Regions from separate parts of the Cytobacillus sp. T106 genome, predicted to be linked through region 1. Evidence: riboswitches for the same ligand, from Rfam matches in the RefSeq annotation. Region 1 holds a riboswitch; each other region holds the start of a gene.

Region 1 (5,908 bases):
GAGGTTAAAGGCTATGTTCCCCGCTATGAAAGAATCAAGATCAAATATTCCGATGAAAAAGGGGAGCAGGTAGAGATGCGCCTAAAAGGGATTGCGTCTGTCATCGTCCAGCATGAAATTGACCATCTGAACGGCATCATGTTTTATGACCGCATCAACAAAGAAAATCCATTCGAGCTGCCTGCAGGTGCATCAGCTGCTGAATTGTTTTAAGATGGAGAAAAACAGCAAAAAAGGAGCGGAAACGCTCCTTTTTTTTAATATGGGTCGTTATCTGTGAAAGAAACCGAAGAGATGGCCTGTTCAATTGCCCGGTACGCCTGGCCGAAGGCTGCTGATGAGGAAGGGGTCCCTTCATTCAGAAGCTCTTTACTGCTGTTTCGGGCATGGGTCAGACTGTTGATGAGATCCTGGATCATAATCTTTTTATTCCCGGCTGTTTCTTTTAGTGCTTCAAGTTCTTGGATGCACGAATCCAGCTCCAGTGACTCAGGATGATCAAAATTTTCCTCCAGCAGCTGTTTAATGTGCTCTAATTGTTCTTTCATATTGAATTCTCCTTTCAGACTCTAAATAGAAACAGCATCAACTTATTCTTCATCAATGAACGAATGAGGCATGGCTTATAGGGACTGTACCCGGCAGGAGCCTCTATTTTATCTGATAAACCTTTGCAATTCCTACACCGCTAGTATGGCTGTTCTTCAATGCTTTATACTGGAATATAGGCAAAGCGCTTTTTATCAAAAAAAAGAAAGCAGCCGAGGGCTGCTTTCTGCTGATTCTATACTGTCACAAGTTCTGCCTCATGCTGCTTCGATGGTTCGCCAACAATTTCCTGAACCTCTGCACCTTCCAGTGTCTCTTTCTTCAGAAGGGCCGCAACCAGGCATTCAAATTCATATTCATTCGTTTTAATGAGCATTTCTGTTTTAGCTAGAGCCTGCTGGAACAGCTCTTGCATCTTGGCTTCCTTTTCCGCTTTGACAAAGGTCAGGTTGAAACCGTCCTGGAATAAGCCGATTTCCACCATTTGCTCAAGTATATGCTTGGCCTGCTGGACATCGCCGCTGACACCGATGCTATGCTCGCCGAGATACAGCCTTTCTGCAACTCCGCCAGCAAGAATCATGCTGACCTGGTCAAGCAGCTCACTGCTGGTGGACAGATGAAGCTCCTTTGGTATGGGTGCAACATATCCGAGCGCCTGTCCACGTGGTATGATTGTTGCTTTTCTTACTGAGCCAGGCTTGGTGATGGCGGCAATCAAGGCATGTCCGGCTTCATGGATGGCAACCCTCTTTTTAGTCTCGGGGTCCTGAAGCGGGCGTGTTGTGCTTCCAAGCACCGTCCGGTCAATGGCAAAATCAAGGTCTTCTTTATCTATTTTTTCTTTCCCGTTCCGGATGGCCCTTCTGCTGGCTGTCTCAAAGAGAGAGCTGATGTCAGCCCCTGAGAAGCCGGAAGTGCTTTCTGCCAGTGCAGGCAGGGAAGCTGCTACATCTTCTGCCAGAAGCTTGCCTTTTGTGTGAATGCTGATGATTTCCTGCCTTCCTTTTGTATCCGGAAGCGGAACTAGGAAAGAGAAGTCAATCCTGCCTGGACGGAGGAATGCATCATCCAGCATATCCTTGCGGTTTGTAGCAGCGATGAACAGGATGCCGTCATTTGAATGGCCGCCGTCAAGCTGGACAAGCAGCTCAGTCAATGTTTTCTCGCTTTCGTCCCCGCCATGCTGCTTCCGCTTGCCTGCAAGGGCATCGACTTCATCAATGAAGACAACTGCAGGTGAGTGCTTTCTGGCGTTCTGGAATAAGCTTCGGACCCTTGAGGCGCCTACGCCGACGAACATTTCATTAAAAGAAGATCCGCTGGTTGAAAAGAATGAAGCGCCGATTTCCTTGGCAATCGCCTGGGCAAGCAGCGTCTTGCCTGTACCCGGAGGTCCATAAAGCAGGATTCCCTTTGGCGGCTTCACACCAAGCTGGATTGATGCTTCCCTGTCTTTAATGATGGAAAGTGTCTGGAGGATTTCCTCCTTCATTTCATCCTGAAGGCCGCCAATATTATCCATTGTGATGGAAGGAAGGGGCTTTGCCTTGCTGGCGCTGTTTTTCATCGAATTGGCGGTGGATATTCCTTTGCCGGATTTATGAAGGTAAAGGCCAATCCCTGCAAAAAGGATCAGTGTTCCACCCAAAATCCAGAATGTAAATGGATTTGCGGAAGAATAGCTGTACTGGATATTGTAATTTTCAATCAGTTTAGCAACCATTTGGCTGTTTGGAGGCACCTGTGACACATACTCAGCTGTACCTGCGGTCAAATGGAGAGTGCCATTTTTCATTTCTTTTAATAGGACAGTTTCACTAGGATGATCCTGAATGATATTTTCTATGGAAGAAAAGGGAATGGTAACTTCTTTGCTGCCGGATAGGCTGAACCACAGCGCAGCAGCAGCAATTAGAATGGCCAATGAAATAAGGGGGACAGGTTTCGAAATTTTTTTGAAAGTGGATTTCAACAATTTCCCTCCTAAATGAATCTATCTCCATTATAGGAAAACTTGTTCGGACTGTATAGATTTATGCAAGGGAAAAAACATGTAATTTTTGGTAAAGGGTTTTAAATTCTATTTTACAGGGTATTTAAAAAGCTTTTTCATAAGGAAGCCGAGTACCGGCTTGTTAACAGCCGACACTCCCATGATGATCAGAACTCCGCCGATGCTGCTGTATAATGGGATTTTTTCCCCGAGAATAAGGATTGCTGCCAGCAGTGTAAACAGCGGTTCCAAATACATCATGACCGAAACCTGTGTCGCTTCGAGCACCTCAAGCGCCCTTCCCCAGTACCAGTAGCCCAGGGCCGATACAAAAATGCCTAGAAACAGCAGGTGCAGCCACCCGTCCAAAGGGAGGGTATACAGTAATTCATACCCCCGATTTCTCAAAAGGAATGGCAGAGTCGCCAAACAGCCTATCAGGCTTGTCCAAAAGGTGACAGCAAGAGAAGAATAGGGAAGTGCAAATTTCTTGGACAAAATCGAATAAACAGCCCAATTAAAGGTACTGAAAAGCAGGAGGAAATAACCAAGACCAGGGCTGAATTGAAGCATACCCCCTGAATTTTCTGCAGAGATAACCAGAACCCCTGTAACGGCAATCATCATTCCCCCAATTTTAAGGAGCGAAAGCTTTTCAGATAAGAAAAGGAAGGAAAGCAAACTAGTAAAAACAGGTGTGAAAGAGATCATCCAGCCGGCAGCAGAGGCATCCAGGGTGAGCATGGCAGAAGCTTGTACCATTTGATGGATGAACACCCCAAGTACCGAAAGAATAAAAACATGGGCGAAATGCTCTTTTTTTATGTAAAAGGATTCTTTGAATATTGTGAGAAGGCAGCCCAGGAAGATGGCAGCAATCATAAATCTTAAGGAAACCAGGGCACCCGGTGCCAAATAATATACCAGCCATTTGACTGAAACAAATGAAACACCCCAGAACGCAATTGCCAGAAGGGCGTACCATAAAGATAGAATGCGATTGCCCTGCATCATTCCCACCTCCCATATACCTTCTATTATTCTTATTCAAGTAGAATAGAAAATAGACTGAAAGAAGTGATAGACTGTTGCTTTCGCTTCAAGAGATTTGCCTTTGAATATGATGACTTCATCCAAGGGTTTAGACTCCATATGGATGTAACTGAAAAAGAGTTCTCCTGGTTTCCGATGTTCCAGAGGGGGCATTATATATACACTCATGCCGTTAAAATCGGGACTTGTGATTTGCATTTCACTTTCAGACAGGAAACCTATTGGCTATATCAGCTGAATAAAAAGCTGAACAGGAAATTGCAGCAGTACATCTTGACAATCAAAAGAAAGTAGCGTATATTTAATTCCAACAAAACTTATAGGAATACTCTTATCCAGAGAGGCGGAGGGAATTGGCCCTATGAAGCCTCGGCAGCAGACTCCTTGCGAGAACTGTGCCAAATCCAACAAGCGGAAGCTTGGAAGATGAGAGAAGCGGCAGCCATACGCGCATAAAGCCTCTTCTGCTTCCGGGCCACCGGTCAGAAGGGGCTTTTTTAATGAAGGAAGAAACTATAATGATAAAAGAAGAAGAGAAAAAGGACCAGCTGATTTCAGAGCTGCTGTCCATGGGTATATACAAACAAGAAGGCCGCCAGCTATTTCAGGTGCCGTACGAAGAATTGTTAAAACTTTATCAGGAAAACAGATCACATATTAATGAATAGAGGGAAGGGACTATATATGTCAGAAAGTATTCTAATACCCTGGAAGGATAAGCACTTGTGCGGATCGCTGGATTTTCCTGCAGGATTCAGCAAGAACCGCCGCTATCCCCTGGTCATCATCTGCCATGGGTTTACAGGAAGCCGTATTGGTGTCGACAGGCTATTTGTTAAAACTTCCAACCGTCTTACTGCAGAGGGGTATCTTGTCCTCCGCTTTGATTATGAGGGCTGCGGGGAGAGTCCGGGTGAGTACGGAGAAACAGGTCTTCCCGATTTGCTGGAGCAGACTTTATCTGCTATCGATTTTGCAGTGAAGCTTGATTATGCAAATCCTCATTCAATTTCTCTCATCGGCCATAGCCTCGGCGGAGCCGTTGCCGTGCTGGCTGCTGCAAAAGATGTCCGCATCCGGAAGCTTATCATATGGTCGGCTTCTGCAAGACCATATCAGGATATCGTCTGCATTGTCGGCAGTGAAAAGGTAAAGGCACTGGACAAGGGAGCTTCACTTGATTATTTGGGCTATCAGCTAACGGACAATTACTTTTCTTCGCTGAAGAGATATGAACCTTTGGAAGAGCTTGCGGCATACAGGGGCGATGTCCTGATTGTACATGGAACAGCAGACCAGGATATTCCGGTATCCCACTCAGGAAGATATGCGGAAGAATTCAGGAAGCGGAAGGAAGGATCATGTTCCTTGCATTATGTTACAGGAGCCTGCCATACCTATTCAGCCGGCCGCTGCTTTGCGGAGCTGATCGAATGCACATCAGAATGGCTCAAAGCTTTCAGGGAGCAGCAGTCATATGCATCTTCATGAACTGAATCAATGCTGAAAATGACCGGATTTTAAAAGATCCGGTCATCTGTGGTCATTTTAGGATTCTATCCAGGTAGCGGCGGAGAGTTTTTTCTATTCTGTCCGGTTTCAGACGTTCAGGCTCGAGCATACTGTGCAGGGCCAGCCCGTCAATGAAACTGTATAACATTTCAGTCTCAAGATCATGATCCTGGCCATCCTTCAGCTCTCCATGGGACTTTAGAAAATCCATCATCTGAACAATCCCCGTATATATTCCCTGCTTCAGGATTCGAAATTCTTCCTTTTGCCTGCTGTATGCAACAAACGCAAACCACACCTCCATTTCTGCCATTTTCTCATCAGTGGTTGGAACAATTTCAAGCAGGACTTGATAAACCTTTTCCCTTGGGGGCAAATCCTTCAATGCAATCTCCGAAACCCTGTTTATCACATTTTCATTTACCAGTTTCATTGCATAGACAAGCAGTTCATCTTGTGTGGAGAAATAGTGGCGCAGGGCGCCAAGAGAAACACCGGCTTCCGCTGCAATATTGCGGACAGACGCACCTTCCACCCCTTTATCCAAAATAACCTGCCAGGTGGCCTGGACGATTCTTTTTTTCCTTTGTTCATGATCAACTATTTTAGGCATAGTCTCAGTGTAGCAGACCGTAAAACAGGTTTCAATTTTTAATAATACACTTGTATCACTAAAAGTGTGGTGTTATGATGAGTTTAAACAACAATAGTACTGGAAGGGGAAAGTATGAACTGGATATTGTGGGTTATCATAGGGTGTGAAGTCGGCTTTTGGGTTTTAATCCTGGCCGGTCTTTG
Region 2 (5,908 bases), on a different contig from region 1:
CCCGCCATCAAGGCGATGGGAGAGGGGCTGCTGTCAAGGATGGTCTATCTTACAGCCAAAACTATCACAAGGCAGGCAGCCGAAGAAGCTTTTTCATTGATGCAGCAAAAAGGCCTCCATATGCACACGGTAACAATAACGGCCAAGGACAAAATATGCTTTCAGGAGCAGACGGTCTGCCAGAAAGAGCATTGTCCGTTCGCTGACGGGTTTTATGACCGCCTCAATGAAGCAGTCCTTGATATCCTCTCTCATGAATCCATCATTGACCGGAGTGTTATTGAAAAATATGCCATGAAGCACACAGTCTGCCCGTTTGAATTTTCCCTGGAACTTGCATATGCCGCAGACGCAGTCATATGCGATTACAATTATATCTTTGATCCCCGGGTGTCCCTGAAAAGGCTTCATACAGAAGGCAAGAAAAAGACAGCTCTTCTGATCGATGAGGCGCATAATCTGGTGGACCGGGCGAGGGATATGTTTTCGGCGGATCTGGGGAAGCAGAATTTCCTTCAGCTGAAAAGGGCTTATAAAAACACGGCCCCGCAGCTTTCTGCAGCAGCTAAAAAGATGAATGATGTTTTTATCTCTTTCAATAGAGAATTAAAGGAGGAAAGCTATCGCATTCACGAAGAGCTGCCGGAAAATCTGCTGGAGCATCTTGAGGACTTTGCTCATTGCTCAGAAAAGGAGCTGATCAGCGGCAGGGGAGATGAGGGCCAGGAACTGCTGCTTGATACTTATTTTTCTGTACAGGCTTTCCTGAGGATATCAAGGCTGGCAGATGAGCGATTTGTCATTTATACAGAAAAGTCCGGAAAGGATGTAGTACTCAAGCTGTTTTGTTTAGATCCATCCTATCTTGTCCAGAAAATGGGCAAGGGCTTCCGCAGCAAACTCTTTTTTTCGGCTACCTTCCAGCCATTCGATTATTTCAAGAACATGCTGGGCTGGAATGAGGATCATTATTCCCTGTCATTGCCTTCCCCGTTCCCGAAAGAAAATGCAGAAGTTCTTGCTTTGCCGCTTTCAACTAGATATAAGGACAGAAGCGCGACAGGTGAAGCTTTGATCCGATCGGTAGAAAAGCTGGCAGCTGAACGGCCCGGGAATTACTTAATCTTTTTTCCGTCTTACCAATATATGAGGGAAATCCATGAACAAATGAAAGAATCCAGCACTATCAGGATGATGGTACAGGAACAGGGGATGGCAGAGGGAGAAAAAGAAGAATTTTTGTCTTCCTTTAAGGAGGAACCTGAAGAAAGCCTTCTTGGGTTCGCTGTGCTGGGCGGAATTTTCTCAGAAGGGATCAACTTGAAGGGAACCCGGCTCGGCGGTGTCATTATTGTTGGTGTGGGGCTTCCACAGCTGAGTCTTGAGCGTAATCTGATTAAAGATTATTTTCAGGCTGAAGGAAAAAACGGCTATGATTATGCGTATACTTTTCCGGGAGCCAATAAAGCAGCCCAGGCTGGCGGGCGCCTCATCCGTTCAGAGGAAGACACAGGAACCATCCTGCTGATTGATGACCGCTTCCTTCAAAAAAGATATGAACAACTGCTCCCTGCAGAATGGTTTCCGCTAAAAAGGCTCACACGATAAAAAAGGCTTGCAGGAAAAAAAACATTTTTAAAAATAGTTAGACTAGTCAGTTGACAGAAAGCCGACCTTTGTTGTAGGATTACTATGAAATCAATTGAATATTTCTTATCGAGAGTGGTGGAGGGACTGGCCCTGTGATACCCGGCAGCCGCTGACTTAGTCAGAATGGTGCTAAATCCAGCAAAGCGCAATGCTTTGGCAGATAAGATAGAGGCATACAAACTTCTTCTTATCGGAGAAGTTTTTTTTATTGCTGACAACAAGGTGCAAGTGAGAGGAGAAGAGACAGATGAAATACGGATTTTGGCTGCCGATCTTTGGCGGCTGGCTGCGCAATGTAGAAGACGAGAAGATGCCCCCGACCTTCAGCTATGCGAAAGAAGTCATCCAGGCAGCAGAGAAGTGGGGATATGATACCACATTAATAGCAGAACTTTACTTGAATGATATAAAAGGCCCGGAGCAGGATTCACTTGAAGCATGGTCAACTGCGGCCGCTCTTGCTGCGGTGACTGAGAAAATAGAAATTATGACGGCTGTCCGCCCAGGCTTCCATAATCCTGCGGTGACGGCAAAAATGGCAAGCAATATCGACCATATCAGCAATGGCCGTTTTACCCTGAATGTTGTATCCGCATGGTGGGAGGAAGAGGCGCGCCAGTATGCCGGCATCTTTACTGAACATGATGAGCGCTATGACCGGACAGAAGAATTCGTCAAGGTCATGAAGGGTTTATGGGAAGAAGAAACCTTTAATTTTGACGGCAGCTATTATTCTATTAAAAACGCCCATTTGTCCCCTAAGCCGGTGCAAAGGCCGAATCCGATCCTTTATGCAGGCGGAGAAAGCCCCCGCGGCAAGGAAGCAATTGTTAATCACTGCGATGCCTATGTGATGCACGGCGGGACAGTTGAAGAAGTAAAAACTAAAATTGATGACATGAGAGCACGCAGGCAGGAAAGCGGGAATGAGCCATTTAAGTCTTTTGGCATGGCAGCCTACATTGTCTGCCGCGACACAGAAGAAGAGGCGCAGGAAGAGCTTGCCCGCATCACCAATGTAAAAGAATCAAGCGGCTATGCAGGCTACAAAGATTTTGTAGGCAAATCGCAGCTTGAGCAGCAGGTAAAGCTGTACGATTATTCCGTTTCCAACCGGGGCCTCAGGCCAAATCTGATCGGAACCCCTGAACAGATTGCTGAACAGATTATTGCTTATGAAGAAGCCGGCGTCGATCTGCTTCTGCTTCAGTTCTCTCCACAGCTGGAGGAAATGCAGAGATTTTCGGAAAAAGTCATGCCGCTGGTTGAAGCCAAAAGGAAAATCTTAAAGTAAAAGAGGGAGAACATATGAGCAAAATACACATCATACACGAAAACAGCGAATGGACTGCCCATTTGACAAAAAGGCTGGAAGAGCTGGGTCTTCCTTATGAGGAATGGTTTTTGAATGAAGGGATTGTTGACCTGACCAGTGCACCTCCGGAGGGGATTTTCTACAGCAGGATGAGCGCATCTTCCCACACAAGGGGGAACCGCTTTGCACCGGAGCTGACGGAATCTGTCCTGTCATGGCTTGAGCAGCATGGCCGCACCGTTTTCAACGGAAGCCGCGCTTTAAGGCTGGAGGTCAGCAAAGTCAATCAATATACAGCGCTGAATGCTGCAGGAATCGCCACTCCGAAAACAATAGCAGCTGTCGGAAAAAATCAAATTCTTGAAGCAGCTGTAAAGCTCGACAGCGCTCCGTTCATCACGAAGCATAACCGCGCAGGCAAAGGGCTCGGCGTCCAGCTGTTCCATTCTCTGGACGCATTGAGGGAATATGTCGAAGGGCCGAATTTTGAAGAGCCTGTCGATGGCATCACTCTGATCCAGGAATATATTGAGTCGCCAGAATCATATATTACCAGATGCGAATTCGTGGGCGGAAAATTCGTCTATGCCGTCCAGGTGGATACATCAGAAGGCTTTGAGCTTTGCCCGGCCGATGCCTGCCAAATCGGGGATCTGTTCTGTCCTGTTGGCGAAGAGGTGGAAGAAAAGCCAAAGTTTAAGATCATTGAAGGCTTCAACGACCCGATCATTGAAAAATACGAAACCTTCCTCAGGAATAACGGCATTCAAATCGCCGGCATTGAATTTATTAAAAATGCCAATGGGGATATTTATACGTATGATGTCAACACAAACACAAATTATAATTCTGACGCAGAGGCAAAAGCAGGCAAATACGGCATGCTTGAAGCCGCCAAATTCCTCGGTGCCGAGCTTGAAAAAGAACAGGCTAAGGTTAGGGAATACAGCAGAGTGTGATAATAATAGAAGAAGGCCGCTCATTTGGGAGCGGCCTTTTTTGATAGTGTGACTTCAATTCCGGATGGAAGGAGCAGGATAGTGAAGGAATGGAGTGGGTTGCCAACAAAAAATTAATAAGCGGAGATTTTCCGGTTAAATTGATAATAGGGCTCGAAAGGGTATAAATAAGCGGAGATTTTCCGGTTAAGCGAAGCAAAATGGTGAATTTTCCTTTTTTTCGGGTCGATAGCCGGAATTTCTCCCTCTATTTAAGCTGTTTTTAGAGCTCTTTTGAAATTAACGGGAATTTCTCCGCTAATTTGTCAAACCGCGCTGAACCTCATCCTGTCCCTGGAAGGCCAGCTCTTTTAGTAGGGTGGGGTGGGGAAAAATTGCTCTTTTAGCTGGTATTCCTGCCTCACAACAAAATCGTTAATTGAACATACGGTTGCTTATCTTCAACAAAGTGCAATCTCTATAAAAAAAGCTCAGAGCATTATAGCTCCGAGCTTTTTGTGTGCTAATTTCACTGCTAAAGAGTCTGCTGCAAGTACTGCCAATTCGGACTTTATACTGACAGAACCCGAAATATTTTATACAACAGCTTTCTTCAACCCATTTGCCATTATAATTTCCAGCTTAGGATGGAAATACTGCACCACTAGGCCGAGTGTCAGTGTGACCAGGATGGTTCCAGGGCCGATCGCTCCCTGGAAAAGAAACGCCAGAATAAGGGCAAATCCTTCACTGGCTATACGGGAAGTCCTTAAAGAAAGGCCAAACCTGGTGTGAACGGCGACCATCAAGGTATCCATCGGGCTTGGAGGGAATTTTGCCTGAAGGTAGACGGCGATCCCCAGACCCATTGTCAATATGCCTGAGAGCAAAGTACAGGACTGGGTGAGCAGCATGCTTGGAGAAAAGTCCTTGAATACTGCCAGCAGCCAGAAATCAATCAAAGCACCAATGACCAGAATGGTTCCTGCCGCCAGGATTTCCGGCTTTTTCTTCAATAATATAGAGTTGATGATGATCAGAGCAATTCCATTTATGAATACACAAGTCCCTACGGTCAGCCCGAAAAGATGGGACTCGCCAACTGCCAGTGCATCCCAAGCAGAGGCGCCGAGGGCAGATTTGATAATAAGCGCCACACCTAACGTGAGGACAAGCAGCCCTGCTGCAAAAAATAAAATTCTTTCCTTCATGTTGTTCTCCTTTATCAGGCTGTTACACCTTATTTTCCTGTTTTAGCCGCATGAGAGAAAGCGGATTCATGCGGAAGATACATTGTATCATCACCATTTGCCTTATGAAAAGATTAATTTTTTCCCAACATAAACTTTGCTTCAAATTTGATGAATGTTTTCAAGTGGGTTAAAATATGGTATAGTATTTAACATTCGTTCACTATTAATTAACGAATCTTTTACAAAAACTAGGTTCTGAGCCCGTGGGTTTGGAGTATAACGTTTTTCCGAACTTAGCGGCTGCTAAGTTTTTCTAGTTTTGGCAGGAAGTATGAAATAGGAATTTGTGCTCTTGCAATAACTTTACAAATTAAGAGGTGTAAAAGGATGAAATCGATCTTAAAATCGCCTAAGGAGCTATTTAAAAACAGCATGAGCGTTTTTTTCCTGGCAGTTGTTTTGCTGTGGCTGAAAACATATGCTGCATACCAGATTGAATTCAATTTAGGAATCGACAACAGCATGCAGGAATTTTTGCTTTTCCTGAACCCGCTGAGCTCATCCCTTCTATTCTTGGGGATCGCACTATTTTTTAAAGGAAAGATACAGTCAGGCGTACTGATTGCTGTTCAGTTTCTGCTGTCTTTCCTGCTGTACGCCAATGTGGTGTACTACCGTTTCTTCAATGACTTTATTACAGTACCTGTCCTTATGCAGACAAAAACAAATGCCGGACAGCTTGGAGACAGTGCACTTTCGCTGATGTCACCGTTTGATATCCTGTACTTTGCCGACACGATCCTTTTGGTTGT
Region 3 (5,908 bases), on a different contig from region 1:
AGGATGTCCCATGATTGCAGAAGAAAGGGTTGATTTACCAGTTCCGTTAGGACCCATAATCGCATGGATTTCTCCGCCTTTCACTTCAAGGTTGACCCCTTTAAGAATTTCTTTGTCCTCAATAGAAACATGAAGATCATTAATTTTAAGTGTAGATCCAGCCATCATTATACCTCCGTCAATAAAAAAGATTTGTATATACCGGCAAGAGCCGCAAATCTCTATTCTCATTTTATTCTCATTACAATCTTATAACAAATAGAAAGTGTTAGCAACTCTTTAACAACACGCAGATAGTATTAATTATCTGGTAAGAACTTTTATTGGCTAAACCCTTTCCGCTTCCCTGGATCCAAAACTGGAAATCCAGGCATGTCCAAACTATTTTTCCCTGCAGAGCGGCTTTCAATGTACATGAATTCAGTTGCAGCCCCTTCAGTTTAACATAAGTATGGACCGGGCTCCTACTGTTCCGGAAAAAACGGGCTATATTGTTACTGCTTTATACTAAAAGAAAAACCAGTGCGGCATCACACTGGTTTCAACTGTTTTTCTTCCTTATTATATATAATTCTTAAGAATGTACTTTTCTTTCCAGATCCGCTACCATACGCTGGCTTTTCAGATAGTCCTGCTCGCGCCGTTTTTCTACGCTCATCCTTACATCATGTTTCCGGCTGTATACCTCATAGCCGACACCGTGGGCACTGTGCATCGCTTTTTCCATTTCACTTGTGTAATTCAAGTCCAGCTGACTGATAGTAAATCAATCCTTTCAATTTTGTCGCTTCCGCGATTTATTTTACTCATGGAATATCGTAACACTCCTTCTATACCACGCTCAAACAGGAAAAAACCTCATTTTGTATAATTCATTAAGGTATCCCCTCTTGAAGGGACCTCATCTCCGCCATCCTTACAATTCCGGCTGAATTCTTCCAAATAAAGGTTGTCCCTCCCCCAAGAGTCCATAACGCATGCAAAAAAGGAAACAGCCCTGCTTCAGACAGGGCTGCTTTATCATATAGATTGGCTTTTACTGCTTCATCTGCCCCTGATTCAATTCATCCATTGCTTCCTGCACAAGGGTGACTGCCTGGCTCATCGCTGCGCCGCCGCCAAAAGCCGCTGTGACGCCGACTGCTTCGAGCACCTCTTCCTCACTAGCCCCCTGGTCAAGACAGCCTTTCACATGATAAATAATGCAGTATTCATCCTGTGAATACAGGCTGATTCCAAGGGCAATCAGCTGCTTTTGCTTTTGGGAGAGGCTGCCTTCTTTAAAGCATGCCTCAGTGAATGCATTATAATGCTGGGCAAGGTCCGGCATTTTTTGTGTAAATGTGCCAAGGCCCATTTTATAGTCATGAAGAGCTGCTTCGATTGAATTTGACGGTTCGTATGAATGCTCCATTCGTGTCCACTCCATTCCTGAAATCTTTAACATCATTAGTATGTTTTATTTTCAGAAATGCTATGCGGGCTCGACATGGCTGTTTTTTTACATAAGAAAAGGCAGCCTGCATTCTCAGCGGCTGCCTTTTTCTATTATTACTCAGATACAGGAACGACTGCACCTTCGTATTTTTCAAGGATGAAATCCTGGATTTCTTTAGAGTGGAGCACTTCGACAAGTGCCTTAACCGCTTCTTTATCTTCGTCGCCGCTCTTAACAGCGATGACGTTCACATATGGAGATTCCTTGTCTTCGATTGCAATTGAATCTTCAATTGGGTTTAAGCCTGCATCAATAGCATAGTTAGAGTTGATCAGAACTGCATCGCCTTCATCGTTGTTGTAAATCTGCGGAAGGAGGGAAGCTTCATATTCTGTATCAAACTCAAGGTTTTTCTCGTTCGTTTCAATATCGTCAATTGTTGCCTTGATTTTATCTACGCCTTCTTTAAGTGTGATAAGGCCTTCTTTTTCAAGCATAGTCAGGATACGGCCGTGATCAGCAACTGAATTGCTCATCAGGACTTTCGCACCGTCTGGAAGTTCATCAAGGCTCTTGTATTTCTTTGAATACACACCGATCGGCTCAATGTGGATTCCGCCTGCATTGACGAAATCATAGTCATTTTCTTCAATTTGCGCTTCAAGGTACGGGATATGCTGGAAATAGTTTGCATCAAGCTCTCCGGAATTCAATGCTTGGTTAGGCAGGATATAGTCCTGGAATGTTACGACTTCAAGTTCAATGCCCTTTTCTTCCAAAAGCGGCTTAGCTTCTTCAAGAATTTCAGCGTGCGGGACATTGGAAGCTCCCACAACCAGTTTGGATGTTTCTTCTTTCCCGCTGTCCGCATTTCCGCCGTCAGCATTATCTTCAGATGTTCCGCATGCTGAAATGACGAGCGCTACGGCAAGTGCCAATACAAGTGATAACCATTTTTTCATTAGTTAAGTCTCCTTTTATCGTTTGTCTAGTTTAGAAGTTATGATATCTCCAATTACTTGGAGGATAAACACAATCAGCAGGATGACGATGGTCGCCATCAAGGTTACATCAAAGCGGTTCCGCTGGAAGCCTTCCAGATAAGCAAGGTTCCCAAGTCCTCCTGCACCGATGACTCCTGCCATTGCGGTAAAGCCCACAAGCGAGATGGCTGTAACAGTAATGCCCGATACAAGAGCCGGCATAGATTCAGGGAGGAGCACCTTAAAGATGATTGTGCTCGTTCTTGCACCCATTGACTTGGCTGCTTCAATGACGCCTTTATCAATTTCCCGCAAAGCAATTTCAACCATACGGGCATAAAATGGTGCCGCACCGATGATCAGTGCAGGCAAGGCAGCATTTTCTCCGATCATGCTGCCCACAAGGAATTTCGTGAACGGGATCAGCAATACGATTAAAATGATGAACGGGATGGACCTGAATACATTGACAAACGCCGCTATAATTTTATTGATGAGTGCATTTTGCCAGATGTTCCCCCTGGAAGTAAGGAAAAGCAGCAGGCCGAGCACAATCCCCAATACGAATGTAACCAGTACAGAAATGCCAGTCATATAAAGCGTTTCATTCGTTGCTTCCCACATCTTATCCCAGTTAACATTTGGGAAAAATTCATTAAGCATTCGAAATCACCTCCACGCCAACCTGCTGTGCATGGATATATTCAATCGCTTTGGCAATTTCGTCAGCCTGCCCATCTAGATGGATGAACAATGTTCCATAAGAGCCGTTTTGAGTCTGCGAGATTTTCCCTTGAAGGATATTAACTGTCAACTCAAAGGAACGGATCAGATTCGTGATGAGCGGCTGTTCAGCCGATTCCCCGACGAAGGACAGCTGTACGACTTTTCCATGCGGATACAATCCAAGCAAGGCCTCTGCTGTCTCTTTTGTTTCCTCAGGTTCTGTGACCTGCTGGACGAATCTCTTTGTGATCTGCTCGCGCGGATTTTTAAACACTTCCAGGACAGGGCCGATTTCCACGGCCTTTCCGCCTTCCATGACAGCTACCCGATGGCAGATCTTCCTGATTACATGCATTTCATGGGTAATAAGTACAATGGTCAGTCCCAGGCGGCTGTTGATGTCCACTAGCAGATCCAGAATGGAATCCGTTGTCTGCGGGTCAAGCGCCGAGGTTGCCTCATCGCACAGAAGCACCTTCGGGTTATTTGCAAGCGCCCTGGCAATCCCGACGCGCTGCTTCTGCCCGCCGCTCAGCTGGGAAGGGTAAGCATCCTCACGGCCGTCAAGGCCGACAAGGTTGATGAGCTCATTGACTCTTTTTTCTCTTTCCTGGCGCGCAACCCCCGCAATTTCCAGCGGGAATGCAATATTGTCTCTTACGGTCCTTGACCAGAGAAGGTTAAAGTGCTGGAAAATCATGCTGATTTCCTGGCGCGCTTTGCGCAGCTCCGCACCCCTGATTTTTGAGATCTCCCTGCCGGCTACCGTAACCGTTCCCTCTGAGGGAAGCTCAAGCCCGTTCAGCATCCGTATCAAGGTGCTTTTCCCTGCACCGCTGTAGCCGATCACTCCGAAGATTTCACCTTCCTTGATTTCAAGGTTGACATCATCAACTGCTTTGACCGGGCCTTTTTTTGACGAATATATCTTTTTAACATCTTTTATTGAAATCAATTGCCGTATTCACCTCTTTTATATCCAATTAGACAAATGGCTTTACAGAGATATATCATCCTGCCAATCCCCATAAGAGTAGTTTCCTGAAACCAGGGCAAGATTATTCCATGGCTTCAAGACAGGAGACTTTTCTGTAAAAATAAAAATGCCTTTCTGCATGTGAGCAGAAAGGCATGATGGAAAAACCTTTCTCTCATCTGCCAAAGCTAAAAGCTTTGTGTGAATTGGCACCATTTCAATAAACATTGACGGTTGCCGGGCTTCATCGGGCACATCCCTCCACCTCTCTTGATAAGAGCTATCATATATGAAGTTCATTTTCATTCATTAGCCATTTTTGAATTACGAGTGCTATCGTATCATGGATGAAAAAGGGTGTCAACAACAAAGTTTAATGCTAAAAATTACCGGCTGATTCCTGAAGTTCATACCTTCCCTGCCAGTGAATGGCTTCCGGTTGCGGCTTCAATTGCCTGCTCCAGGTCCTCGATCAGATCTTCGGCATTTTCTATGCCAACAGAAATGCGGATTAGATCCTCCGGCACCCCTGCTGACTTCAGGCCTTCTGAATCAAGCTGCTGGTGAGTGGTGCTGGCAGGATGGATGATGAGGCTTTTGGCATCGCCGACATTGGCTACATGCGCCCACAGTTCCAGGCTGTTGATCAGCTTGGCACCGGCCTCCCTGCCTCCCTCAATGCCAAATACAGCCACAGCTCCGGCTCCTTTAGGCAAATACTTATCAGCAAGTGCCTTATCAGGATGGCCTTCATCCCCCGGATAAAGCACCCAGGTCACAGCAGGGTGATTCTTTAAATACTCTGTCACTTTCTTTGTATTGCTGATATGCTCCTTCATCCTCACATGCAGTGTTTCAAGACCGAGAGTGAACTGGAATGCGTTCTGCGGGCTGAGTGCCGGCCCCAGGTCCCTCAGCAGCTGGACTCTGGCTTTGACGATAAAAGCTGCCGCGCCGATTGCTTCACTGTACACCAGGTTATTGTAGCTTGGGTCCGGATTGGTGAAGCCAGGGAATTTGACTGAATTCCAGTCAAAACGACCTGCGTCTACTATGACGCCCCCCATTGTCGTCCCATTTCCCAGTAGCCATTTTGTCGCTGAATGGATCACGATGTCTGCCCCAAAATCAATCGGCCTGCAGAGATATGGAGTGGCAAAGGTATTATCAACTATCAGCGGAATACCTGCTTCATGGGCAATTTCCGCCACTTTCTCAATATCGAGGACCTTTAAGCTTGGATTGCCGATTGTTTCAGCGAATACAGCTTTTGTTTTTTCATTGATGGCCTCCCTGAAATTTTCCGGGTCCTCGGGATTGACCAGCTTTACATTGATTCCGTATTTAGGAAGAGTGACGGCAAATAAATTATATGTCCCTCCATAAAGATTTGAAGCTGCTACAATTTCATCTCCGGCCTGGGCAATGTTCAGGATGGCAAGAGTGATGGCAGCCTGGCCGCTTGCAACAGCAAGTGCCCCTACGCCGCCTTCAAGCAGTGAGACCCTTTCCTCAAATACAGTAACTGTCGGATTATGGATTCTTGTATAGATATAGCCCGGCTCCTTTAAGCCGAACAGATTGGCGGCGTGCTCTGTATTCTGGAACTGATAAGCATTATTCTGATAGATCGGCACTGCCCTTGCCCCTGTTGCAGGGTCAGGCTGCAGTCCTCCATGTACACCAAGTGTTTCAAATCGATAGTTCTTTTGCTTCTCTGCCATTGTTCTCTCTCCTTCGGGTTATCAGATATTTTCATTATGCCGGATCACTGCTGGTAACAAT

The links. A riboswitch is a leader RNA that binds a small molecule or an ion and turns the genes downstream of it on or off. The one in region 1 is predicted to bind S-adenosylmethionine.
Region 2: linked by a shared signal. The riboswitch ahead of ABU165_RS19510 (LLM class flavin-dependent oxidoreductase) and the one ahead of ABU165_RS14070 (Fur-regulated basic protein FbpA) in region 1 are both predicted to bind S-adenosylmethionine.
Region 3: linked by a shared signal. The riboswitch ahead of ABU165_RS23875 (methionine ABC transporter ATP-binding protein) and the one ahead of ABU165_RS14070 (Fur-regulated basic protein FbpA) in region 1 are both predicted to bind S-adenosylmethionine.

The regions. Positions count from the first base shown of each region.
Region 1 is NZ_JBEUMK010000007.1:51,735-57,642, forward strand. Features, by position in the region: gene def (peptide deformylase) at 1-213, shown strand, start outside; gene ABU165_RS14055 (hypothetical protein) at 258-548, opposite strand; gene ABU165_RS14060 (AAA family ATPase) at 785-2,524, opposite strand; gene ABU165_RS14065 (DMT family transporter) at 2,633-3,559, opposite strand; SAM riboswitch class I at 3,927-4,031, shown strand; gene ABU165_RS14070 (Fur-regulated basic protein FbpA) at 4,099-4,266, shown strand; gene ABU165_RS14075 (alpha/beta hydrolase) at 4,283-5,089, shown strand; gene ABU165_RS14080 (TetR/AcrR family transcriptional regulator) at 5,142-5,723, opposite strand; gene ABU165_RS14085 (hypothetical protein) at 5,838-5,908, shown strand, end outside.
Region 2 is NZ_JBEUMK010000012.1:136,460-142,367, reverse strand. Features, by position in the region: gene ABU165_RS19515 (helicase C-terminal domain-containing protein) at 1-1,608, shown strand, start outside; SAM riboswitch class I at 1,711-1,817, shown strand; gene ABU165_RS19510 (LLM class flavin-dependent oxidoreductase) at 1,898-2,944, shown strand; gene ABU165_RS19505 (ATP-grasp domain-containing protein) at 2,959-3,924, shown strand; gene ABU165_RS19500 (YczE/YyaS/YitT family protein) at 4,500-5,114, opposite strand; gene ltaS (lipoteichoic acid synthase) at 5,484-5,908, shown strand, end outside.
Region 3 is NZ_JBEUMK010000024.1:24,450-30,357, forward strand. Features, by position in the region: gene sufC (Fe-S cluster assembly ATPase SufC) at 1-165, opposite strand, end outside; gene ABU165_RS23855 (YuzK family famiily protein) at 575-727, opposite strand; gene ABU165_RS23860 (carboxymuconolactone decarboxylase family protein) at 1,037-1,414, opposite strand; gene ABU165_RS23865 (MetQ/NlpA family ABC transporter substrate-binding protein) at 1,552-2,400, opposite strand; gene ABU165_RS23870 (methionine ABC transporter permease) at 2,416-3,084, opposite strand; gene ABU165_RS23875 (methionine ABC transporter ATP-binding protein) at 3,077-4,102, opposite strand; SAM riboswitch class I at 4,296-4,403, opposite strand; gene ABU165_RS23880 (O-acetylhomoserine aminocarboxypropyltransferase/cysteine synthase family protein) at 4,531-5,847, opposite strand.